2 regions of the Acetobacter ghanensis genome follow, and region 1 is predicted to be linked to the other one. Evidence: riboswitches for the same ligand, from Rfam matches in the RefSeq annotation. Region 1 holds a riboswitch; the other holds the start of a gene.
What was found. Region 1 has a riboswitch for cobalamin ahead of AGA_RS04500 (DUF1636 family protein). Riboswitches for the same ligand answer to the same signal wherever they lie in the genome.
Positions count from the first base shown of each region.

Region 1 (4,951 bases):
AGCATGGTGCCTGCCGCCATCATGGGGCTGGCCTTGGCTGCCGAGGGGGTGGTGGACAAAAGGCTGGAGGCGGCAACGGTGTAGATGATCAGCAGCGGCCCGGCGCTCCAGTGCAGAACATACCAGAGCATCCCGGCCAGAAGGGCAATAAAGCCCCCACGTACGCCATTGCGCAAAGCTGTTGGCCACTCAAGGTAAGTCTGGATGTTGGCCTGTGTGCGGTCCGGGTGCAGGCTGGTGAGGTCATGCAGGGCCAGATCCATTTGCACCAGCGCATCACGCGTGTTGTCCAGCGCTGCCAGTGTGGCGGGGTTGGAGGTCTGGCGTGCAAGTTGTTCCAGCGTTTTGAGCGCATCATGCAGGCAGGTGGAAAGCGGGGTTGCGTTGGTCAGCCAGTCGGGCTGTTCGGTCAGTTGCAGAACACGACCAAGTGTTTGCGCAACAAGCAGGTGGACGGAACGGGTTTCTTCCTCCCCGGCGGAAAAGGTCAGCCAGTAAGGATGGTAGCTGACAATCAGGCCCGTCAGGCGGCTCAGACACAGGCGCAGATTCCGTACGCGGTTCTGCATGTCCGGATCATCGGCCGCAGCAAATTCTATGGCTGGGGTCAGGCTTGCCATATTGGCCAGCAGTTTGCCGCGGCTATCATAAATAGGCTGCCCTAGTCCACGAAAAGCCGTGTTTGTACTTTCTGTTTTCTGTTCCTGTCTTTCCAGCGTGTTAATAACGGTTGTTTCCAACGCATCGGGGGAAACACGCTCACTTTCCGCTTTATGAAAGGTTCTGGCATGTAGAACCGTGTCCCGGAAGGCCTGCCCCAGCTTGTGGAGGACGGTGCTGGGCTTGCGGGGAGACGTGACCATGAACACACATGCCGTGACCACAATACCCGTTGCCACAACGGAGAGGCGGCTCATGGCGGACAGAAAAATGCCGTCAGGGTTGGCAAAAGCTGGCGCCGCAATAATAACAATGGTGTAGCCTGTCAGCACAGCCGCATAAGCGCGGAAAAACCGCAAAAATGTTGCCACCATGCAGGCCAGACCGACAAAAACGGACAAAGCGGCAAAATACAGAACCGGGGACTGCACAAAAACAGCCATAACCCCGACACTGATCGCAGCACCAATGATTGTGCCAATAATACGCCACACACTTTTGGAAACCATGGCCCCAACCGTGGGGTTGGCTACAATCAGCACCGTAGTGGCCGCACTGAGTGGGGATTGGAGCTGGAACACAAAGGCCAGAAAAAGGGCAATACCGATGGAAAGGAACACCCGCGCGGTATAGCCCGCCGTGGCGACAAAGCTGTTCCACTGGGCGTCGTTGGCAAACAGAGCCGGAGCCAAGCGATTGTTGACCCATTGCAGGAGCGTGCCGGGTGCGGCGGGCAGGTCAGATTGTGTGGACATGTTGCGCTTCGAGTAGGGTGGAGAGTGAACGGATAAGAAGATCGGTCTGGCTTGGCGGGAGGGCGCAACGTATCTCCCGCTCCAGATCGGCGGCAATGTGGTGGAACAGCCTGCATTGTTCCTTGCCTGCGTCTGTCAGAAACAGGCGTTTGGCACGGCGGTCCTGTGCATCGGGCTGGCGGATGATGAGCTTCTGTTTTTCCAGCAGGTCGAGAACACGCACCAGGGCCGAGCAGTCTATGTTCATGGTCTGGGCAAGGTCACGCTGGGTGGCGCCTTCTGGCAGCATACGCAGGTAAGCCATGGGCCGCATGACGGCTAGCGTCATACCATGTGGACGCAGGGCGCGGTCCAGACGTGTGCGCCACAGCATTGCCAGACGCATCACCCTGAAGGTGAGAGCCATACCGGGAAAATGCGCTTCGTCCAGCTCAGGCATGGCGCGCGGCTCAGTCATCTTGTCTCACAAATTAGGGTCATTATAGTTGATATAGAAATTATTTGCGCAAAATAAACAAACGCCTCGTCCGGGTCAATCATGTTCCGTGTCTGGTGGTTGTGGGGTGGAGCGTTCGTGCCATCCGGTATGGCTAGGCATCATGGCGGCTGCCTTGAAATGGCGCGGTTTTTGTGCGCATCATCCTGCCACTTGATGGTGCCCCCTGATCCGGGGGTGAAAAGGGAAGATCGGTGCAAGACCGTCGCTGCCCCCGCAACTGTAAGTATTCATCACGTTCCGCCGGGGCTGTGCCTCGGGTCAACCACTGGGTCCTGTCCGGATTCGGGAAGGTGCGGAACGCCGCCGTGCACCAGCCACAGGCTGGAGGGGCTGGGTACAAGCCAGGAGACCTGCCATCACAAGTATGTAAAGCCGTTCCTGCGGGGGCGGTTGTGTTCTGGCGTTGTTTGCTGGCGGGGTGCCCGGCAGGCACGGATGTACCAGATGGTGCATTTTCTTTGCCATATGCGTGGCAGAGGGCTGGTTGTGACTGCCCCATGCCTGCCGTTGTTCCACAAGCTGGAGCAATAGCCTGTTGGAAAGACGCATGACCGCAGAGAGTTCTTCGCTTTCATCCCCCAGTCAGGCCGAGCATGTCGGCTTACCAGTGCTGCATGTGTGCGTTACGTGCAGGCGGGGTGGTCCGGCCATGGACTGCCCGCCGGGTGCGCAGTTGTTGGAACGGTTGCAAACCCTGCTGGCGGCAGAGCAGCAGGCGGGCGAGGCACCTTCCGCCGTATTGCGCTCTGTGGCCTGTCTGGCTGCGTGCGACCGGGGGTGTACGGCGGCCATAGCGATGGAGGGGCGATGGACATGGTTGCTTGGCCATCTGGGAGCAGAAAAAGCAGAAGATATTCTGGCCTATGCGCGTTTATATGCAGCATCCGCCAAAGGGACTGTCATGCCATCCCGCCGTCCCGCATCCCTTGCCAACATGGTGCTGGGGCGCGTGCCCGCACTGCTTTATAATGAACAGGAAGAACCATGACTGCTGCCAAAACACGTGTCCCCGTGACCATTATCACCGGGTTTTTGGGGGCGGGTAAAACCACCTTGCTCCGGCATCTGCTCAACCGCGCACAAGGGCACCGCATTGCCGTAGTGGTGAATGAATTCGGCTCTCTTGGGATTGATGGCGAAATTCTGCGTGGGTGTGGCGTGGAAGGGTGCCGGGAGGAAGATATTGTCGAACTGACCAATGGTTGCCTGTGCTGCACCGTGGCGGATGACTTTTTGCCCACCATGGAAGCCCTGCTGGATCGGGCAGACCCGCCTGAGCACGTTGTGATCGAAACATCGGGGTTGGCGTTACCCAAGCCGCTGCTCAAGGCATTTGGCTGGCCAACCGTGCGCAACCGTATGACGGTGGATGGGGTTGTGGCGGTGGTGGATGCCCCCGCAGTTGCTGCTGGTCGGTTTGCGGATGATCCGCAGGCAGTCGAAGCACAGCGGGCGGAAGATCCCTCCCTCGACCATGACAATCCACTGGCCGAAGTGTTTGAAGACCAGATTAACGCAGCCGATCTGGTGGTGCTGAACAAAACAGACCTGCTGGACGCAGCACAACTGGATGCCGTTGAAAAGGAAATTCGGGAACACGCTCCCCGGCCGGTGCAGATTGTGCGTGCATCTGAAGGAAAAGTGGACCCGGCTGTGCTGCTGGGCATTGGTGCCGCCGCCGAGGGTGATCTGGCTGCCCGCCCCTCGCACCATGATGCGGAAGATGGTGAGCATGAGCATGATGACTTTGAAAGTTTTGTGGTTGTGGTGCCCGAACAGCAGACTGTCGATCAGTTCCTGACTATCCTGCAGGATACGGCGCGCAGGTTTGATGTCCTGCGTATGAAAGGTTTTGCCACAGTCAGCAAAAAGCCCATGCGGCTGGCGGTGCAAGGGGTGGGGAGCCGCTTCAGGCATGAATTTGACCGCCCTGTTGGCCCAACGGAAGAGCGTTCGGGACGGATTGTGGTGATCGGCCAGAAAGGGCTGGACGCAACCGCCATTGCCAAAGCCCTTGCCGGCCAGTTGGCCGCGTAAGAGGCCGGACCATGCACCTTCTGGTTCGGGAAAACCGGACGCTGGATGAGCAGGATAGTGCCGAAGATCTGGGCCTGCCCGGAGCGGACATTGTTGTTCTGTCTTTTACAGAGAGTGACCTGCTAGGGCTGCGTCATGCAGAGCAGCAGATGCGGGCGGAAGGGGTTCTCAACCTGCCCTCCGTGCAGGTAACGGGCCTTGCACGGCTGCGGCACCCCATGTCGATCGACCTGTATGTGGAAAGCACCTTGCAGGAGGCGCGTTGTGTTGTGGTGCGCCTGCTGGGGGGGCTGGACTACTGGCGTTATGGCGCTGAGGAAGTTGCGGCATGGGCACGGGCGCAGAATGTGCCGGTGGTGTTCCTGCCGGGGCACTCAGGTGGTACGGGCCAACCCGTGGGTGGCGCGGCGGATGATGACCGTCTGGCAGCTCTGTCCCACGGGGTATCTGCTGAACAGCGCCAGCGTTTGAATGGCTTTTTTGCACAGGGTGGTCCTAGCAACATGCGGGCTGCCTTACGCCTTATGGCGGTTCTTGCCGGAAGTGGTGAGGACGATGGCGCCCAGCCCGAGCATTTGCCTGCATGGGGACCTTACCGCACCTACCCCGCAAGGCGGGAAGGTAGCCAGAATGGTGGAGCAGCCTGCTCGGCTACAATCGTGTTTTACCGTGCCCATCTTCAGGCGTCAGATATGGCGGGGATGGAGCGGTTGGCGGAGGTGCTGGCCCAGCAGGGCTGTGCGGTAGAGCTGCTGTTTGTCACATCTCTCAAGGATCAGGCGGTCGCACGGGGTGTAACGGAGCATCTGCGCCGCACCAAACCGGATGTGGTGTTGAATGCGACCTGTTTTTCCGCACGGGGAGCACAGGGTTTTTCTCCATTGGATGGAGCGGGCGCGCCTGTGTTGCAGGTGTTGCAGCCCGGTAGCACGCAGGCCTTATGGGCCGAAAGTTCAAGAGGACTAGGGCGTTCGGACCTTGCCATGCAGGTCGTGTTGCC
Region 1 covers NZ_LN609302.1:915,721-920,671, forward strand. Annotated here, with positions in the region: gene AGA_RS04485 (FUSC family protein) at 1-1,415, opposite strand, end outside; gene AGA_RS04490 (MarR family winged helix-turn-helix transcriptional regulator) at 1,399-1,872, opposite strand; cobalamin riboswitch at 2,052-2,286, shown strand; gene AGA_RS04500 (DUF1636 family protein) at 2,462-2,902, shown strand; gene cobW (cobalamin biosynthesis protein CobW) at 2,899-3,951, shown strand; gene cobN (cobaltochelatase subunit CobN) at 3,963-4,951, shown strand, end outside.

Region 2 (4,951 bases), on a different contig from region 1:
GGGCGACCAGAGAGTCTCGGGTTTTGCGAGCCAGGACGGCTTGGGCAGGCTGCCAGCTGTCGAGGTAGGAAGCAGTTTGTTCATAAGACTTTATCCTGTGTTTCTGACTGATCAGGCGGCGTAGATGGCAGACCACTGTTCCAGAAAATCATGATACGGTTCGATAAAATTCTCTTCCGTATATTTACCCTGTGCGGTTGCTAACTGGCTCCGCTCTTCGCGGTCGTAGACAATGCGGGTGTTTGAATAATCCTGATGTTGCAGGCTTGGCTTGTAACAGGCGGGGGCCGCAGCATTGGCATTGTAGATTTCAGGGCGGTAGACCTTCTGAAAAGACTCCATCACACTGATGGTGCTGATAAGCTCAAGAGTCGAATAGTCAGAGAGCAGGTCACCAAAAAAATAGAACGCCAATGGCGCTGCGCTATTGTGGGGCATGAAATAGCGGACCTGCATTCCCATTTTATTAAAATACTGATCTGTCAGAGAAAATTCACGCTGCTGGTATTCAACCCCCAGAACAGGATGCTGATTTTCGGTCCGATAATAGGTTCGGTTGGTTGAAACGCTGAGGCATATAAGGGGAAGCTTCCTGAAATTCTTTCTATAAGCGGTGGAATTCACAACGCTCTTAAAAAGATTTCCGTGCAGATCTCCGTAATTTTGAGGAACGGTGAACTCTACCTTGTTTTTATTGTAGCCGGGCAGCAGCACACTGAAATCATAATCCCGTACATATGAGGAAAAACTGTTTCCTGCGAGACCTTCTATGCGCCTGTTGGCCTTTTTATCGACAATCGTTGTGTAAAGAACTTCGATCAGCGGAAAGCTGTCGTTCTTGCCGGCAAAGGCGAGGTCCATCTCAATGGAAACGATTTCAAGCTCGACGGAGTAGCGATCCCCCATGGGGTTGTCCCAATGCGCCAGGCCATTGAAACGATTGTCAATCATCCTGAGCACGTTGCGCAGGTTTTCCTGACGGCTTTCGCCTCTTGCCAGATTGGCGAAATTGGTCGTGAGACGCGTTCTGTCGGATGGATGATAATTCTCATCGAAGCGAATGCGCTTTATTTCAAATGCTGTTTCCCTGATCATTGAAGCCTTCATCATGCCTGCTGTTAAGAGCCGTGCCTGCCTTATGCCGGAAGACTTTATTGAGCAGAAATGATTTTATTTCATTAAAACATAAATATCGTTCATAGATCAGATGTGATCAGGGTGACGCCGAAAATGGATAAGATCAGAGACTGATCTGCCATCTAGCATGTAAAAAATCGATATCTGCCTTCTGTCGTTCCATGATGTTCCGTCTTGCGCGCTATGTGCATCTGGCGGCATGGTGCAAGGGCGAACGCTTCGATGGTCCCGCGCGAGCGGGTTAATAGGGAACACCGTCACGCACTGGGCAGATGACCGTCCAGAGGCATAGTCGGTGGCTGCTCCCGCAACTGTAGGCGGTATGCTGCTGGTTCGTTCACCCTGAACGTGGACCACTGTTCCCATAGAGGGCGGGAAGGTTGGAACCAGTCGGCCGTGATCCGTGAGCCAGGAGACCTGCCATCGTTCAGCCACCAACCGTCGGGCGGGATGACCGAAGGGAGGAGAAAAGTCTATGCCTGTCTGCCTCGTGCTTCCACCATTCCTACTGAATCGGTTAACCGGATCTTTTCAGGCCACAGTCCCTTGTCCCGTCATTTCTGACCGATATGCGCGACACATGTTCGTGCTGCTGAAAGCCCCTGGCCGTTAAGCACTTCGGGTCCAGGAACCGGGCAATCACGCGCCTTGTCCGGTAGTGATAACGGTTACGCTTGCTCAGACAAAATGTGAGAGACGGGACAGCACTCCATACTAGAGCGTTACGTCCTTTCGCCCTGGTCTGAGCCGGATGAAATGCCGAGGCAATGGAAAACGAATTTCGTCAAACTTCAGAACATCCCGTGTGCGCAGAACACACCGATTTAAGGCGTATCAGAACCAATCCTGACTTCTGGTATCCCGTTGCATGGTCCCGTGAATTGAGACGGGAGAAAGCAATCGATGTCCGGTTTGCCGGACGTCATATCGTTGTTGTGCGTCCAAAGAGCGGCGAGCCTTACGCGTTGGACGGACTATGCCCTCACCGGCAAGTTCTTTTGGGCAAAGGCGACGTGCATGGTGACGCAATAAGCTGCATCGCTCATGGTCTGAGATATGACAGGGACGGCCAGTGTGTTTCGTCCGATGTCTCTGCCGAGGCACAATGTCTGCATCTCACGACGTGGGCCTGCCGGGAAAAAGGTGGGCTCATTTTTGTTTTCATGGGGGAGCAGTCTCTTGCGGACAAGATCCCGCTTCCTGACTTTCCAAGAGTAAAGGACAGGCGTTACCGCACGCGCCGCTTTGGTCAGGTCGTGAACTGTCATTACAGTTTCATGCATGAAAACCTGATGGATATGAATCATCAGGTTCTGCACAGTCGCCTTGTCGGCAAAATGAAGCCTCGATTTCTGGGAATGGATCACGGTGATGGTTTTGTCGAGGCTCGCTATACGTTTGTACGAACTGGCGGCAAACAGCCTTTGAGTGAAGCTCTGATCTACGGTCAGAGACGTCGTGATGGGCGGGATTTTGCCTATCGGGACGTCATGACCATCAGGACACAATATCCCTATCAGACCCTGCGTATTGAAACGCAAGGGATTGAAGAACCCGTGATGGAGTTGTGGATTTCATATGTCCCGCAGGACCGTGACGAGTTGACCAACCGTGTCTTCGGGCTGTTATCGATCAAACGATTGAAAGTGCCTTTTTTACTGGATCTGGCGTGGCCAATACTGGTCGCGTTCACGGAGCGCGTTTTCTTTGAAGATCGTGAGATCGTCGAGCTGGAACAGGCTGCATGGAAAGATCTCGGTGGCGACCATAATCAGGAAGTCTTTCCGGTTATCAATCAACTTCGTGATCTGCTCAGACGATGCGGTCAGAGACCGGATGGCGTGGGAAAGGCTGCGTCATGAGACCGCCGTTTATCCGTCCACCCTCCCATGTTCTTCATCCTCTGCTTGAAAAGATTATTCTCCTCGCACCCGACCGCACCTGCGTTCTTGCTTTCCTGGGGCAGAATTACTTTTTACCCGAAGATGAACAGTTGCAGCGGAATGGGTATGAGCTGTTCCAGATGATGGTTGCCGATTTACCAACTATACATCAGGAACGCGGCAACCATCTGGAAGCGCATTTCAGGCCACTACTGAATGCGGCCATGGAGATGGTCATGACGTTGCCCGACATGCCCGAAAACACATCCGGCACGTATTACGCGCAAGCCTATATTGCGATTCAGAATCTGATCGGCGCGCAGAAAGCCGCAATGAGCATGTATTGTCGTGCATAGTATTGGAGGAGACGGCTCTTGAATAACGTCGTGAATTATCCCGTTCAAAGCGGGGCCGCCAGATCCTATCTGGCGGCAAAAAATCTTACCAAAGAGCAGTGCCGCTTTATTCTCTCCCTTCCGATAAGTGGCGAATACGGCGTGCCTGAAACGGACCGAGGCAGCATTCGCGCATCATTGATATTGATGGGATATGTGGCTGCCGGATTTTCCACGCGGTGGGGCAGTGCGGCCGCACGTCTTACGCGTAGAGGATGCATCATGCATCGAAAGTTGATTTCAGGCGATATTTTCTGATGGAATCAATTAGCAGCCTGAAAGGACGGAAGTGACGATAACCATCTGAGGGGCGGCCCAACTGTAGAGCCCAAAACTGCGTAACAATCTGCTCTAGGATTGATAAATAGATCAGAACGCAACTTCCGCTTTGCGCACGTTCTCGCGATCGTTCTAATGACCGAGATGAGGCGACTGTGGCCTGTCTGCTCCTTTATCACTGAGCAGACAGGCAGGTCAGGGGGGGAAGCAGAATGACTGCTCTTGGATCATTTTTCTGAATTGGAAAATTCACGTTCACAAATTGGTTTAATTATTTTCTCAAAATCCATAAGCAAATTTGATTTTATACAAAATCCAAGATTCATTGGTATGTTAGATATTGTTATTAATTGATTTTTTGTTGGAACAGGCACGGCAACCAAATTTCCATGAGATGAAAACTGCGGCCCACCCCACAAAATTCCAAGAAAATGGAATCGAGTGCCAAATTTTATTTGGCCAGATTGATCCACATGCACCCCCTCGTCCAATAGAAATATTGGAGACCCACTTGAACCAGGAAAGCAGGCACAATCAATTAGAAATTCCTTTTTACCTTTAAAGTCCACTCCAAAACTTGTTGCAGTTATACCTCTCCTTACTATCGGTACATTATTCTCTTGATCCCATATTCCATTAGGATATCCAATCATAATTATATTTTCTATGGACGATAACGATTTTATAGCTTCTTCATTTGGGATCGTACTTTTATCCAATCCCGGAAAAAATGGTTTTTTACCTTGTGCATTCATACTGGAAAAAAACTGCGCGATAGGCAATATAGCTAAATCTATCTCAATATTAGGATGTTTTATCCACGCATCTTCAAAATCATTAATGTTGAAATCAAAAAAATCACCTTCTTTTACATTACCGTTATCATCAGAAGTTCTAAATCTTAACGTTCCGCTCTTTGCACCATCAATTACGTGTTTGTTGGTAACTATAGTTGGAACCATTCTTCCATTTTCTGAACGGCAAAATTCAAAAAAGAACCCTGTCCCGGTAGATGTTGCCCCATCTTTGGTTTTTGTTTGTATATGTATAGTAACGTTTATAAGTTTATCAGATATTTTCATAATTATATTTCCACTCTAGTGAATTTTATTGATATACGTATATCAATAAAATGGGTCGAATAAAACAATCTGGGAGAAATCCTCGTCGGATCATTACATTTTGGGGCTGAACATCCAAATTTACATGCCGCCTATGGGCCTCCCCATTAAGAAGTTTAACACCGCACTACCGTCT
Region 2 covers NZ_LN609303.1:41,682-46,632, forward strand. Annotated here, with positions in the region: gene AGA_RS12575 (methionine synthase) at 1-84, opposite strand, end outside; gene AGA_RS12580 (DUF1852 domain-containing protein) at 112-1,095, opposite strand; cobalamin riboswitch at 1,344-1,576, shown strand; gene AGA_RS12585 (Rieske 2Fe-2S domain-containing protein) at 1,905-2,999, shown strand; gene AGA_RS12590 (hypothetical protein) at 2,996-3,376, shown strand; gene AGA_RS13520 (hypothetical protein) at 3,395-3,673, shown strand; gene AGA_RS13525 (S1 family peptidase) at 3,922-4,776, opposite strand.
Region 2: it holds a riboswitch for cobalamin, as region 1 does, so the genes downstream of both, AGA_RS12585 (Rieske 2Fe-2S domain-containing protein) here and AGA_RS04500 (DUF1636 family protein) in region 1, are expected to answer to the same signal.